One region of the Anaerobacillus sp. 63XJN7_4_ISO-PGPR-S23-413 genome, then DNA from elsewhere that is predicted to be linked to it. Evidence: a T-box and tRNA genes for the amino acid it is inferred to sense, from the RefSeq annotation. Region 1 holds a T-box; the other holds one or more tRNA genes.
What was found. The T-box of region 1 lies ahead of AC0VYO_RS04680 (tryptophan--tRNA ligase). A T-box ahead of a tRNA ligase gene usually reads a tRNA of that ligase, here a tRNA-Trp.
Positions count from the first base shown of each region.

Region 2: it encodes a tRNA-Trp, which carries the amino acid that the T-box ahead of AC0VYO_RS04680 (tryptophan--tRNA ligase) is inferred to sense. The anticodon was not compared.

Region 1 is NZ_CM149688.1:848,236-854,334, reverse strand. It holds gene AC0VYO_RS04685 (EAL domain-containing protein) at 1-1,446, opposite strand, end outside; gene AC0VYO_RS04680 (tryptophan--tRNA ligase) at 1,533-2,531, opposite strand; T-box leader at 2,578-2,824, opposite strand; gene desB (Delta(10) desaturase DesB) at 2,986-4,038, shown strand; gene AC0VYO_RS04670 (YjcZ family sporulation protein) at 4,169-4,264, opposite strand; gene AC0VYO_RS04665 (ArsR/SmtB family transcription factor) at 4,532-4,876, shown strand; gene AC0VYO_RS04660 (arsenic transporter) at 4,890-6,099, shown strand, end outside.
Region 2 is NZ_CM149688.1:475,012-481,110, reverse strand. It holds gene yvfG (protein YvfG) at 137-358, shown strand; gene AC0VYO_RS02700 (DsbA family oxidoreductase) at 398-1,099, opposite strand; tRNA gene AC0VYO_RS02695 (tRNA-Leu) at 1,287-1,371, opposite strand; tRNA gene AC0VYO_RS02690 (tRNA-Leu) at 1,406-1,495, opposite strand; tRNA gene AC0VYO_RS02685 (tRNA-Cys) at 1,523-1,597, opposite strand; tRNA gene AC0VYO_RS02680 (tRNA-Gly) at 1,607-1,681, opposite strand; tRNA gene AC0VYO_RS02675 (tRNA-Gln) at 1,691-1,765, opposite strand; tRNA gene AC0VYO_RS02670 (tRNA-His) at 1,770-1,845, opposite strand; tRNA gene AC0VYO_RS02665 (tRNA-Trp) at 1,862-1,935, opposite strand; tRNA gene AC0VYO_RS02660 (tRNA-Tyr) at 1,943-2,027, opposite strand; tRNA gene AC0VYO_RS02655 (tRNA-Thr) at 2,098-2,173, opposite strand; tRNA gene AC0VYO_RS02650 (tRNA-Phe) at 2,178-2,253, opposite strand; tRNA gene AC0VYO_RS02645 (tRNA-Met) at 2,270-2,346, opposite strand; tRNA gene AC0VYO_RS02640 (tRNA-Asp) at 2,505-2,580, opposite strand; tRNA gene AC0VYO_RS02635 (tRNA-Val) at 2,589-2,664, opposite strand; tRNA gene AC0VYO_RS02630 (tRNA-Glu) at 2,687-2,761, opposite strand; tRNA gene AC0VYO_RS02625 (tRNA-Ser) at 2,785-2,876, opposite strand; tRNA gene AC0VYO_RS02620 (tRNA-Asn) at 2,878-2,952, opposite strand; rRNA gene rrf (5S ribosomal RNA) at 2,962-3,078, opposite strand; rRNA gene AC0VYO_RS02610 (23S ribosomal RNA) at 3,325-6,099, opposite strand, start outside.

The sequences.
Region 1 (6,099 bases):
AATTTGATTCGCAAGCTCATCAGGATAAATGTGCTTAAATCCGTCGAGGACAATCACAAATTCATCCCCTCCAAGGCGTGCGAGAAAACCAAATGGGTCCACGCATTCTTGCAGACGCACGGAAACTGCGCATAGAAAAAGATCACCTGTGTTATGACCAAGAGCATCATTAATAACTTTAAAACGATCAAGATCGAGCATCATAACAGCAAGATCTGCTGGTTCATCTACTTTCCTAAGGCAGTTCTCTAGGTATTCAACAAATGAGCGACGATTTGGTAATGACGTTAAGGCATCAAAATAAGCCATTTGATGGTTTTTTTGCTCTGCTGCTCTTTGCTTCGTTATATCTTTTGTAATAGCATAGATCCGATCAAGACGATCATTTAAATAAATGGGAACGAACGTCACATTTAAATCGTTTATCCCTCCGTCAAACGTAAAGACCTTCGTATTGAAACTGACAGCCTGCCTTGTGTCATGCACCGAAAGAAAATAGTGACTCACTCTCTCTAATTCTTCACTTTCGAAAAAATCCATTGGATTTACATGACTTAATTCATCTTTTTTCACACGGAATAGTTTTTCACCTGCCGGATTGAGCGAACGGATTTTTCCATCTACTGTCAAAGTGAGGATCGCATCAATGCTATATGTAAGCAGTGATCGTAAACGATAGTCATTACCCTTCATCTCAATTGACTGCTTAATCAATTTCCGTTCAGTCACAACACCAAAAATCAAAATCGTTTGAACGCACAACGTACCGACGGCAATAGCAATGGAAAGAGCGGACGTGTCTAATCCTTCTACAACTGGTTGATGATGTACTTTAGACATATAGAAGGTCGCAGCTTCAAGTCCAACGTAATGCATCCCCGCAATAGCAATTCCCATGATTCCCGCACTGCCTATCTTTAGTAAAATTAAGTGACGGTATTTTTGGGATCTAGAAAGGGTAAAGGCTAGTTTTAGCGCTGTAAATGAAGCACACATAGCGATAAGTGTTGAAAGAACGAGCAACCAATCATTGTAAACGATCTCAACATTTTCCATCGCTTCCATACCTATATAATGCATAGCGATAATAGCCCCAGACATAAAGATCGTTCCAACAACTAACCTTTTAATCGTTAGCTCCTTCCCTCCAACTGCGACAAGAGCAATGAAAGATCCAAAGAAAGACGCGCAAATAGATAGAGCAACAAGGGGAACATCATAGGTCATTGGCATCGACATTGAAAAAGCAAGCATGCCGATAAAGTGCATCGACCATATTCCAACTCCCATTGCGCCAGCCCCACCAATGACCCATACCCATTTGCGAATCCCTTTCGAATAAGAAACTCTACCTGCGAGATCTAGCGCACTATATGAAGCAAAGACCGCGATGACTACTGACAGTAAGACGATCCACCAATTATATTCTCCTATCATTTCAATCATAGTGTTGTGCCTCCGAAGTTATCATAAGAAATCTATATATGATCTTTATCGGCATATAGGAACAATACGTTAAGTTTTCTAGCTTGCTATCGTCGAATGCCTAGCTTGCTTTTCACATCTTTCAAGAACGGCTGCGCTTTAGCTCTTGCTTTCCTTGCTCCCTCTTCAAGAATTTGGTCAAGCTCATCTCTATGAGCCATATAGTAACGGTACTTCTCTCGAGGTTCAGCTAAGAAATCATCCATAACATGAAAAAGTTCTTTTTTCGCTTCTCCCCATCCGATCCCTTCTTTGAATTTTTTCCTCATTTCAATCGTTTCGGCATCACTAGCAAATTCCTTATAAAGTGCAAATACCGTTGATGTATCCGGATCCTTTGGTTCTGTTGGGTCAGAAGAATCCGTTGTAATACGATTAACTAACTTTTTAAGCTTATCTGGCTCTTCAAACAATGAAATCGTATTGTGATAGCTTTTACTCATTTTCCTACCATCAAGCCCAGGAAGTACGGACGTGTTTTTATCGACAATATAGCTTGGCAACGTGAACGTTTCTCCAAATTGAAAATTAAAAGCAGCGGCTATATCCCTTGCGATTTCCACATGCTGAATCTGGTCTTTGCCTACAGGGACGAAATCGGTTTGAAACATTAGAATATCAGACGCCATTAAAATGGGATAAGTGAATAACCCCATATTCACCCCTTCATCCTCTTCGCGATCTCCCTCACGATTTTTCTCCACAATTGCTTTGTAGGCATGCGCCCGATTCATTAATCCTTTAGGGCTAAAACAAGCCAAAATCCACGATAATTCAAAGATTTCTGGTACATCCGATTGACGATAGAGAATCACCTTTGTTGGATCAAGTCCAAGTGCAAGCCACGTAGCTGCAATCCCGTACGATAATTCTTCCATCTGCTGCTGATCTCGAATTTTCGTCAATCCGTGGTAATCTGCGACAAAATAAACAGGGTCAAGTTCCTCATTCATCGCTTGTTTTAAAGCTGGTTTAATCGCTCCAATGTAATTGCCTAAATGAACTCTTCCAGTCGGCTTAATACCTGTTAAGATCGTCTTTTTCATATGTCCCTCCATCATTTTAGACAACACAAAAAGCCCCTCATCCTCTAAAAAGGACGAGAGACCCGTGGTGCCACCTTTATTCGTTTACAAACGTAAACGCGCTTACCCCTTACAGAATGAAACCTATTTCAATAAGGTGTCTCTTGTATCGGTAAGACGTTCCGCCGAATCCTACTTTACTGTTCAGTTCGGTAGCTCAGAAGCCCATTCATCTGTTGCGCACACTGGTTTTCACCTACCACCAGCTCTCTAAAGTGCCGCTCAAGACTACTCTTCTTCTTCATTGCCTATTTTTTTTCTTATTCTATCGTGACGCTTATTTGAAATCAATACATTTCCTGATTTTCATTTGAATATTTCTTCTTACTCAGGTACATGATTGACTTATATGCTTATTTCTTCACTTAAATAACAGTTGCTCTATAGCATTCTCGCATTTCGAAAGGAGATTATGATGAACGATCTACACTCATTCAGCTGGTATGCTGCTCGGATTAAGAAACACCTTCCACCTGAAGCTTTTAAGCCTGTTCCAGTACGACTCTTCGGGGGATTTACATATCTCGTCATCACATTGACCTGTTTCTTAATCATTGCCTCCAATCCTTTACCTACCCTCATAGCACTTGTCTTTTCATTTATGATAGGCGCTTGCTTTGCCGGACTTGGTTTTCTTGGCCATGAAATTCTACATGGAACAGTTGTAAGAAATGCCTTGCTACGTGATATTCTAGGCGCGATTGCGTTTTGGCCATTAAGTACTGGCCCAAAACTTTGGAGAAAATGGCACAACCTAAATCACCATGTACATACTCAGCATGATGCTAATGATCCAGATGCATGGCCAACCCTAGAACGTATTTCGAGAATGAAAATGTTCAAATGGATTTACGGACTCCCGTTATTTATCCGTTCGTTCTTTGCTTTTATTTCATTAACGGTTCAATTTACCGCCCATTCGATTAAAATGTTTTTTACTTATGTAAAAGAATTTGCGCCAAAAAAGCAACGTGACGTTTTTCTACAAATGATTTTGCCCTGGGTAACATGGATCAGTCTTATCTTCGTGATCGGAATAAGGAATTGGATATTTGCTTATTTCATTCCACTTCTCATCGCAAACTTTATCGTAATGGCTTATATCTCAACAAATCACAGATTAAATCCATTAACACCTATCAATGATCCGCTTGCGAACAGTCTCACCGTTACAGTACCAAAAATAGTGGACATCCTACATTTCAACTTCTCGTATCACACAGAGCATCATCTGTTTCCAGGGATGAATCCGAAATATTATCCACTTGTGAAAGAGCATATTAAAACAATGTGGCCAGAACGATACCACGAGATGCCAATGACAAGAGCCCTAATCACTCTCTGGCATACGCCTCGAGTTTATCATGAACAGACAAATTTAATTGATCCCAGAACGAGTGAGACATACGGTTCATTAGGTAACAAGCTATACCCAAAATCCATACTCCAAAAAAAGACAACAGATTGAAGGAGCTTGTTCAATCTTTCTATACAAGAAAAGGCTGATTTAAAGGTAATCAGCCTTCTTGCGCATTTATTATTCAACCCGTGCTCCTTCAACAGGAATTCCCTGCTGAATACAGCTTATGTTCCGAGAATTAGTAGCCTCCTCCAACAAAAGCTGCACCTACGATGATAAGGAGAATAAACAGCACTACAATTAGAGCAAACCCACTGCCGTAACCGTATCCCATGGAGTATGACCTCCTTTCCATCTTGGATTACTTCATACTATGCAGCTTCCTATTGAATGGATGGGCATTCGTTTAGTTTTATCGTTACTTTTCTAACCATATTGTTAAGCATAAGGCAGTTGCCTACAAGAAAGAATGCTAATCGAACAAGAATTTCGAAGCAACGTTTACCAATGACTCTTGCTCCGTTTTCTAAATTTCTCAACATTTTAAATCTGCTTGATTATATAAGTATATGCTTATATAATCATTTGTGGAGGTGAAGAAATGGAGAACACTATGATTGAAATCGATCAGGCTGCTTCTGTCCTTAAATTACTTGGCGATAAAACGCGTTTAACGATAGTGGGCCTTTTAAAAGATGGTGAATGCTGCGTCTGTGAGTTTGTAGAAGTATTGCAAATGAGCCAACCTTCTATCAGTCAGCACCTAAGAAAATTGAGAGACTCTGGTTTAGTGAAAGAACGCAAAAAGGGCCAATGGGTATTCTATTCATTAAATGCAGATCATGAAGCCTTTTTAGTGATTCAGAGTATTTTAACCTTCATTCCTGACCAAAAGGATAAACTTTACGAACTAGAAAAAAAAGGACTACGCATTTGTTGCGATTAATGGAGGTATTAGATTGACAGTCACACTCGCTATTCTTATTTTCATACTTACGTTAGTACTCGTTATTTGGCAACCTAAGAACCTGGGTATTGGCTGGTCTGCGTGTGGCGGCGCATTGCTTGCTTTATTAGTCGGTGTGGTAGATTTTCAAGATGTCATCACCGTAACTGGGATTGTATGGAATGCTACCTTTGCTTTTATTGCCATCATTCTCATCTCTCTTATTCTTGATGAGATTGGATTCTTTGAATGGGCGGCGCTTCACATGGCACGGATCGCCAAAGGAAACGGACTTCGCATGTTCATTTACGTTTCGTTACTCGGAGCAGTCGTTGCCGCTTTATTTGCAAATGACGGAGCTGCCCTTATTCTCACGCCAATTGTTCTTGCGATGGTACGGAACTTGAACTTTAAGGAAAAAATGATTTTCCCATTCATCATGGCAAGTGGGTTTATTGCCGATACAACCTCACTTCCACTTGTTGTGAGTAATCTTGTGAACATCGTTTCCGCTGACTTCTTTGATATCGGATTCGTTGAGTATGCATCACGTATGATTGTTCCAAACTTATTTTCCTTAGGCGCAAGTATCCTTGTCCTTTATCTGTTCTTCCGAAAAGACATTCCTGGAAATTACGACGTTAACCAGCTTCGCGTTCCACATGAAGCGATTAAAGACAGCAAAATGTTTAGGCTCTCCTGGTTTGTCCTTGCGATTCTACTTGTCGGTTATTTCGCCAGTGAATTTATCGGAGTTCCTGTATCGATTATCGCAGGGATTGTCGCGATCTTCTTCCTACTAATGGCGAGACGCAGTCAAGCAGTTGAAACGATGAACGTCATCAAAGGGGCCCCATGGGCGATTGTTTTCTTCTCAATCGGAATGTATGTGGTCGTTTATGGCCTTCGTAACCAGGGACTAACCGACATTCTTGCAAATGTCATCCAATCAGTAGCAGATCAAGGTTTGCTCGTAGGAACCGTTTCGATGGGCTTCATCGCTGCAATCCTGTCCTCAATTATGAATAACATGCCAACTGTTATGATTGATGCACTAGCGATCGAAGCGACTTCAACGACCGGTACAATGCGCGAAGCCCTTATTTACGCGAATATTATTGGATCTGATTTAGGTCCAAAGATTACGCCAATTGGGTCTCTTGCAACACTATTATGGCTTCACGTTCTCTCCCAAAAGGGCGTCAAAATATCGTGGGGATACT
Region 2 (6,099 bases), 370 kb from region 1:
AACACATTTTTCATATTTTCTTTACAAACGTCTCTCATCACGACAGAGCTAATAGAATTTTACTCTTCATAATCCGTTTGACGTCCTGATGACGATCACCCTATAATCAGAATGACAGACAGAAAGGAGAAATCATATGGAACCATTCTCAACACCATTTTTCGAAGAAAATTTTCGCCAATACATACAAAAGAATCGTGATGTATTTTCAAAATTAGAAGCAATGAATAGCTATTATCGATCAGTTGTTTCATCAATGATCTATGACAACCTTAACAAAAACTCAGAAATAGTTCGTCGCATTCGCAACCTTGATTCAGCTTACAAAACGATTAAACAAGAAAATACAGACGCATAAGAAAAAGCTCTCTTTACAATAAGAGAGCTTTCTTACGTTTTATTTAGGAAGATCACAAGAGTCAGCAGAACACGCTTCTGCATTGCCACCAACTACTTCAAGCTTATTTCCTTCTCCCCAGGCCTTCTCAACGGCCTGTTCAAACATTTCAACAGGCTGAGCACCTGACACGGCATATTTACCGTCAAATACAAAGAACGGTACGCCCTGAATGCCAAGCTGACTTCCCATAGCTTCATCGTTGCGAACTTCTTTCGTAAATTCTTCAGTCCCTAGCATACGTTTTATATCCGCAGCGTCTAGCCCAAGTTCTTCACCAAGTGATGCAAGCGTTTCATGATCACCAATATTTTTCGATTCGGTAAAGAAGGCATAAAAGAGACGTTCTGACATTTCATTACTTTTACCATGCTCTGTCGCATAGTGAACAAGACGATGAGCATCAAATGAATTCGTTGGAATCATTTTATCGAAATCATACGTTAGGTTTTCTCCAGCAGCTTGCTGCCTCATATTCTCACACATACCCTGAGCTTGTTCTAGACTGACATTGTATTTCCCTGCTAGAAGCTCAGCCATGCTTTCCCCATCCGATTCTTTCGCATTAGGATCAAGTTCAAAGCTTTTAAAGACAACTTCTACTTGATCACGCTGTGGAAAAGCCTGAAGCGCACTTTCAAGACGTCTTTTTCCTATATAACAAAATGGACAAACGAAATCGGACCATACTTCAATTCTCATCGAATCACTCTTTCAGTAAATTGTTTTATCTATCTTATACTTGTATTTTATCACCTCTACTTTTAAATGAGCAGGAATTTGCTCAGTGAGTCATTGAAAACTAGTGATATCAAATAAGAGAAGGAATTAAAAAGAATACAAAAAAGACTTCAACGAGAACGTTGAAGTCTTGTAATAACGTATGTAATGGTACCGGTGGTCGGGTTCGAACCGACACTCCTCTCGGAACACGATTTTGAGTCGTGCGCGTCTGCCAATTCCGCCACACCGGCAAAATACCATATTCAATTCAGGCAGAAAAATAAGTGGTGCCGGAGGCCGGGCTCGAACCGGCACGGAGGTACACCCTCCGCAGGATTTTAAGTCCTGTGCGTCTGCCAATTCCGCCACTCCGGCAGGACTTTTAAGAAAAAATATTAAGATTGGAGGCGGCACCCGGATTTGAACCGGGGCGTAAGGGTTTTGCAGACCCGTGCCTTACCACTTGGCTATGCCGCCTTTTTAAAATGGAGCGGAAGACGGGATTCGAACCCGCGACCCCCACCTTGGCAAGGTGATGTTCTACCACTGAACTACTTCCGCAACAAAAAATGGCTGGGCTAGCTGGATTCGAACCAGCGCATGACGGAATCAAAATCCGTTGCCTTACCGCTTGGCTATAGCCCAAAAATGGGGCGGCTGATGGGAATTGAACCCACGAATGCCGGAATCACAATCCGGTGCGTTAACCACTTCGCCACAACCGCCATAAAGATTTAAAATTGGCAGGGGTAGTAGGACTCGAACCCACACCGGAGGTTTTGGAGACCTCTGTTCTACCTTTAAACTATACCCCTATCAAGATGGTGGAGGGGGACGGATTCGAACCGCCGAACCCTGAGGGAGCGGATTTACAGTCCGCCGCGTTTAGCCACTTCGCTACCCCTCCAAATTGACAATTACCATTGTAATACACATTTTATGAAAGTGCAATGGAATTTGATCTCATTTCGAGAAAATGGTGCCGGCCAGAGGACTTGAACCCCCAACCTACTGATTACAAGTCAGTTGCTCTACCAATTGAGCTAGACCGGCAACATGGTGGCTCCGGACGGAATCGAACCGCCGACACGTGGATTTTCAGTCCACTGCTCTACCGACTGAGCTACAGAGCCATGTTTAAAATATAATTGGTTGCGGGGGCAGGATTTGAACCTGCGACCTTTGGGTTATGAGCCCAACGAGCTACCGAACTGCTCCACCCCGCGATAATGTGAATGTAATTATGCTGCACCTGCTCATTACGCTGTGCACTGTTTCTTTCTCTACAAGGTTATGCTTCGAAGCGTATCCGTAGAAACAACTCGTTGCTGTTTCAAGGAAGTATCGCTTGTTGCTCCACCCCACGATAATGTTAAAATATAAATGGCGGTCCCGACGAGAATCGAACTCGCGATCTCCTGCGTGACAGGCAGGCATGTTAACCGCTACACCACGGGACCTTAGATAATGGTGGAGGATGACGGGCTCGAACCGCCGACCCTCTGCTTGTAAGGCAGATGCTCTCCCAGCTGAGCTAATCCTCCACAAAGTAGAAATGATATATAATGGTGACCCGTACGGGATTCGAACCCGTGTTACCGCCGTGAAAGGGCGGTGTCTTAACCGCTTGACCAACGGGCCCTTGCTGCTATTATGTATGCTAGTGGCGGAGAGCGAGGGATTCGAACCCTCGAGACGGCTTTGACCGTCTACACGATTTCCAATCGTGCTCCTTCGGCCACTCGGACAGCTCTCCATGGCTCCACAGGTAGGATTCGAACCTACGACCGATCGGTTAACAGCCGATAGCTCTACCACTGAGCTACTGTGGAATAATATCAGCCTGGCAACGTCCTACTCTTGCAGGGGGAGATCCCCCAACTACCATCGGCGCTGAAGAGCTTAACTTCCGTGTTCGGCATGGGAACGGGTGTGACCTCTTCGCCATCATTACCAGACTAAGGACTGGATTTCACTTTCGTGATTTACCAGCGACAAAATATATCATACTATATTCCATCATGTTTTTCAAGGAAAATTTTATTCCCTGAAAACTAGATAGCACGCACAACTTTCCAATATGTCCAGCTACGTAAGCCAAATCCTCGATCGTTTCACCTTTTAATTCTGACGCATAAAGCGCGTCTGACTCAAAAGCCTCCAACGCTTGTCGGATTTAAACGGCTTACTTCGCTTTTCGTTTTTAGGTTAAGCCCTCGATCGATTAGTATTCGTCAGCTCCACGTGTTGCCACGCTTCCACCCCGAACCTATCTACCTCATCATCTCTAAGGGATCTTACCAGCTTCATGCTGTGGGAAATCTCATCTCGAGGGGGGCTTCATGCTTAGATGCTTTCAGCACTTATCCCTTCCACACGTAGCTACCCAGCTATGCTCCTGGCGGAACAACTGGTACACCAGCGGTGTGTCCATCCCGGTCCTCTCGTACTAAGGACAGCTCCTCTCAAATTTCCTGCGCCCGCGACGGATAGGGACCGAACTGTCTCACGACGTTCTGAACCCAGCTCGCGTACCGCTTTAATGGGCGAACAGCCCAACCCTTGGGACCTACTTCAGCCCCAGGATGCGATGAGCCGACATCGAGGTGCCAAACCTCCCCGTCGATGTGGACTCTTGGGGGAGATAAGCCTGTTATCCCCAGGGTAGCTTTTATCCGTTGAGCGATGGCCCTTCCATGCGGAACCACCGGATCACTAAGCCCGACTTTCGTCCCTGCTCGACTTGTAGGTCTCGCAGTCAAGCTCCCTTGTGCCTTTACACTCTGCGAATGATTTCCAACCATTCTGAGGGAACCTTTGGGCGCCTCCGTTACACTTTAGGAGGCGACCGCCCCAGTCAAACTGCCCACCTGACACTGTCTCCGCACCGGATCACGGTGCTGGGTTAGAATGTCAGTACAGCCAGGGTAGTATCCCACCGACGCCTCCATCGAACCTGGCGGTCCGACTTCTATGGCTCCTACCTATCCTGTACAAGCTGTACCAAAATCCAATATCAGGCTACAGTAAAGCTCCATGGGGTCTTTCCGTCCTGTCGCGGGTAACCTGCATCTTCACAGGTACTATAATTTCACCGGGTCTCTCGTTGAGACAGTATCCAAGTCGTTGCACCTTTCGTGCGGGTCGGAACTTACCCGACAAGGAATTTCGCTACCTTAGGACCGTTATAGTTACGGCCGCCGTTTACTGGGGCTTCGATTCAGAGCTTCTCCCGTAAGGGATAACCCCTCCTCTTAACCTTCCAGCACCGGGCAGGTGTCAGCCCCTATACTTCGCCTTACGGCTTTGCAGAGACCTGTGTTTTTGCTAAACAGTCGCTTGGATCTTTTCACTGCGGCTCCCCTGGGCTATAAACCCGAGGAAGCACCCCTTCTCCCGAAGTTACGGGGTCATTTTGCCGAGTTCCTTAACGAGAGTTCTCCCGATCGTCTTAGGATTCTCTCCTCGCCTACCTGTGTCGGTTTGCGGTACGGGCACCTTTTTCCTCACTAGAGGCTTTTCTTGGCAGCGTAGAATCAAGGACTTCGGTACTAAATTTCCCTCGCCATCACGACTCAGCTTGCGCGGTGAACGGATTTGCCTATTCACCAGCCTAATCGCTTGGACGCGCATTTCCAGCAGCGCGCTCTCCCTATCTTTCTGCGTCCCCCCGTCGTTCAAACGGAAAGGAGGTGGTACAGGAATATCAACCTGTTATCCATCGCCTACGCCTTTCGGCCTCGGCTTAGGTCCCGACTAACCCTGAGCGGACGAGCCTTCCTCAGGAAACCTTGGGCTTTCGACGGACAAGATTCTCACTTGTCTTTCGCTACTCATACCGGCATTCTCACTTCTAAGCGCTCCACCAGTCCTTTCGGTCTGACTTCACAGCCCTTAGAACGCTCTCCTACCATTGTCGTAAGACAATCCACAGCTTCGGTGATACGTTTAGCCCCGGTACATTTTCGGCGCAGCGTCACTCGACCAGTGAGCTATTACGCACTCTTTAAATGATGGCTGCTTCTAAGCCAACATCCTGGTTGTCTAAGCAACGCCACATCCTTTTCCACTTAACGTATACTTTGGGACCTTAGCTGGTGGTCTGGGCTGTTTCCCTCTCGACTACGGATCTTATCACTCGCAGTCTGACTCCCGCGGATAAATCGTTGGCATTCGGAGTTTGACTGGATTCGGTAATCCGGTAAGGACCCCTAGTCCAATCAGTGCTCTACCTCCAAGATTCTTGCCGCGAGGCTAGCCCTAAAGCTATTTCGGAGAGAACCAGCTATCTCCAGGTTCGATTGGCATTTCACCGCTACCCACACCTCATCCCCGCATTTTTCAACATGCGTGGGTTCGGGCCTCCATTCAGTGTTACCTGAACTTCACCCTGGACATGGGTAGATCACCTGGTTTCGGGTCTACGACCACGTACTATTTCGCCCTATTCAGACTCGCTTTCGCTGCGGCTCCGCCTTCTCAGCTTAACCTTGCACGGGATCGTAACTCGCCGGTTCATTCTACAAAAGGCACGCTGTCACCCATTAACGGGCTCCAACTAGTTGTAGGCACACGGTTTCAGGTTCTTTTTCACTCCCCTTCCGGGGTGCTTTTCACCTTTCCCTCACGGTACTGGTTCACTATCGGTCACTAGAGAGTATTTAGCCTTGGGAGATGGTCCTCCCGGATTCCGACGGGGTTTCACGTGTCCCGCCGTACTCAGGATCCGTCTCGGAGGGCATCGGATTTTGACTACAGGATTGTTACCTTCTCTGATGGACCTTTCCAGGTCGCTTCGTCTATCCGTGCCTTTGTAACTCCAAAGAGACGTCCTACAACCCCAGAGGGCAAGCCCTCTGGTTTGGGCTGATTCCGTTTCGCTCGCCGCTACTCAGGAAATCGCGTTTGCTTTCTCTTCCTCCGGGTAATGAGATGTTTCAGTTCCCCGGGTCTGCCTTCCATTCCCTATGTATTCAGAA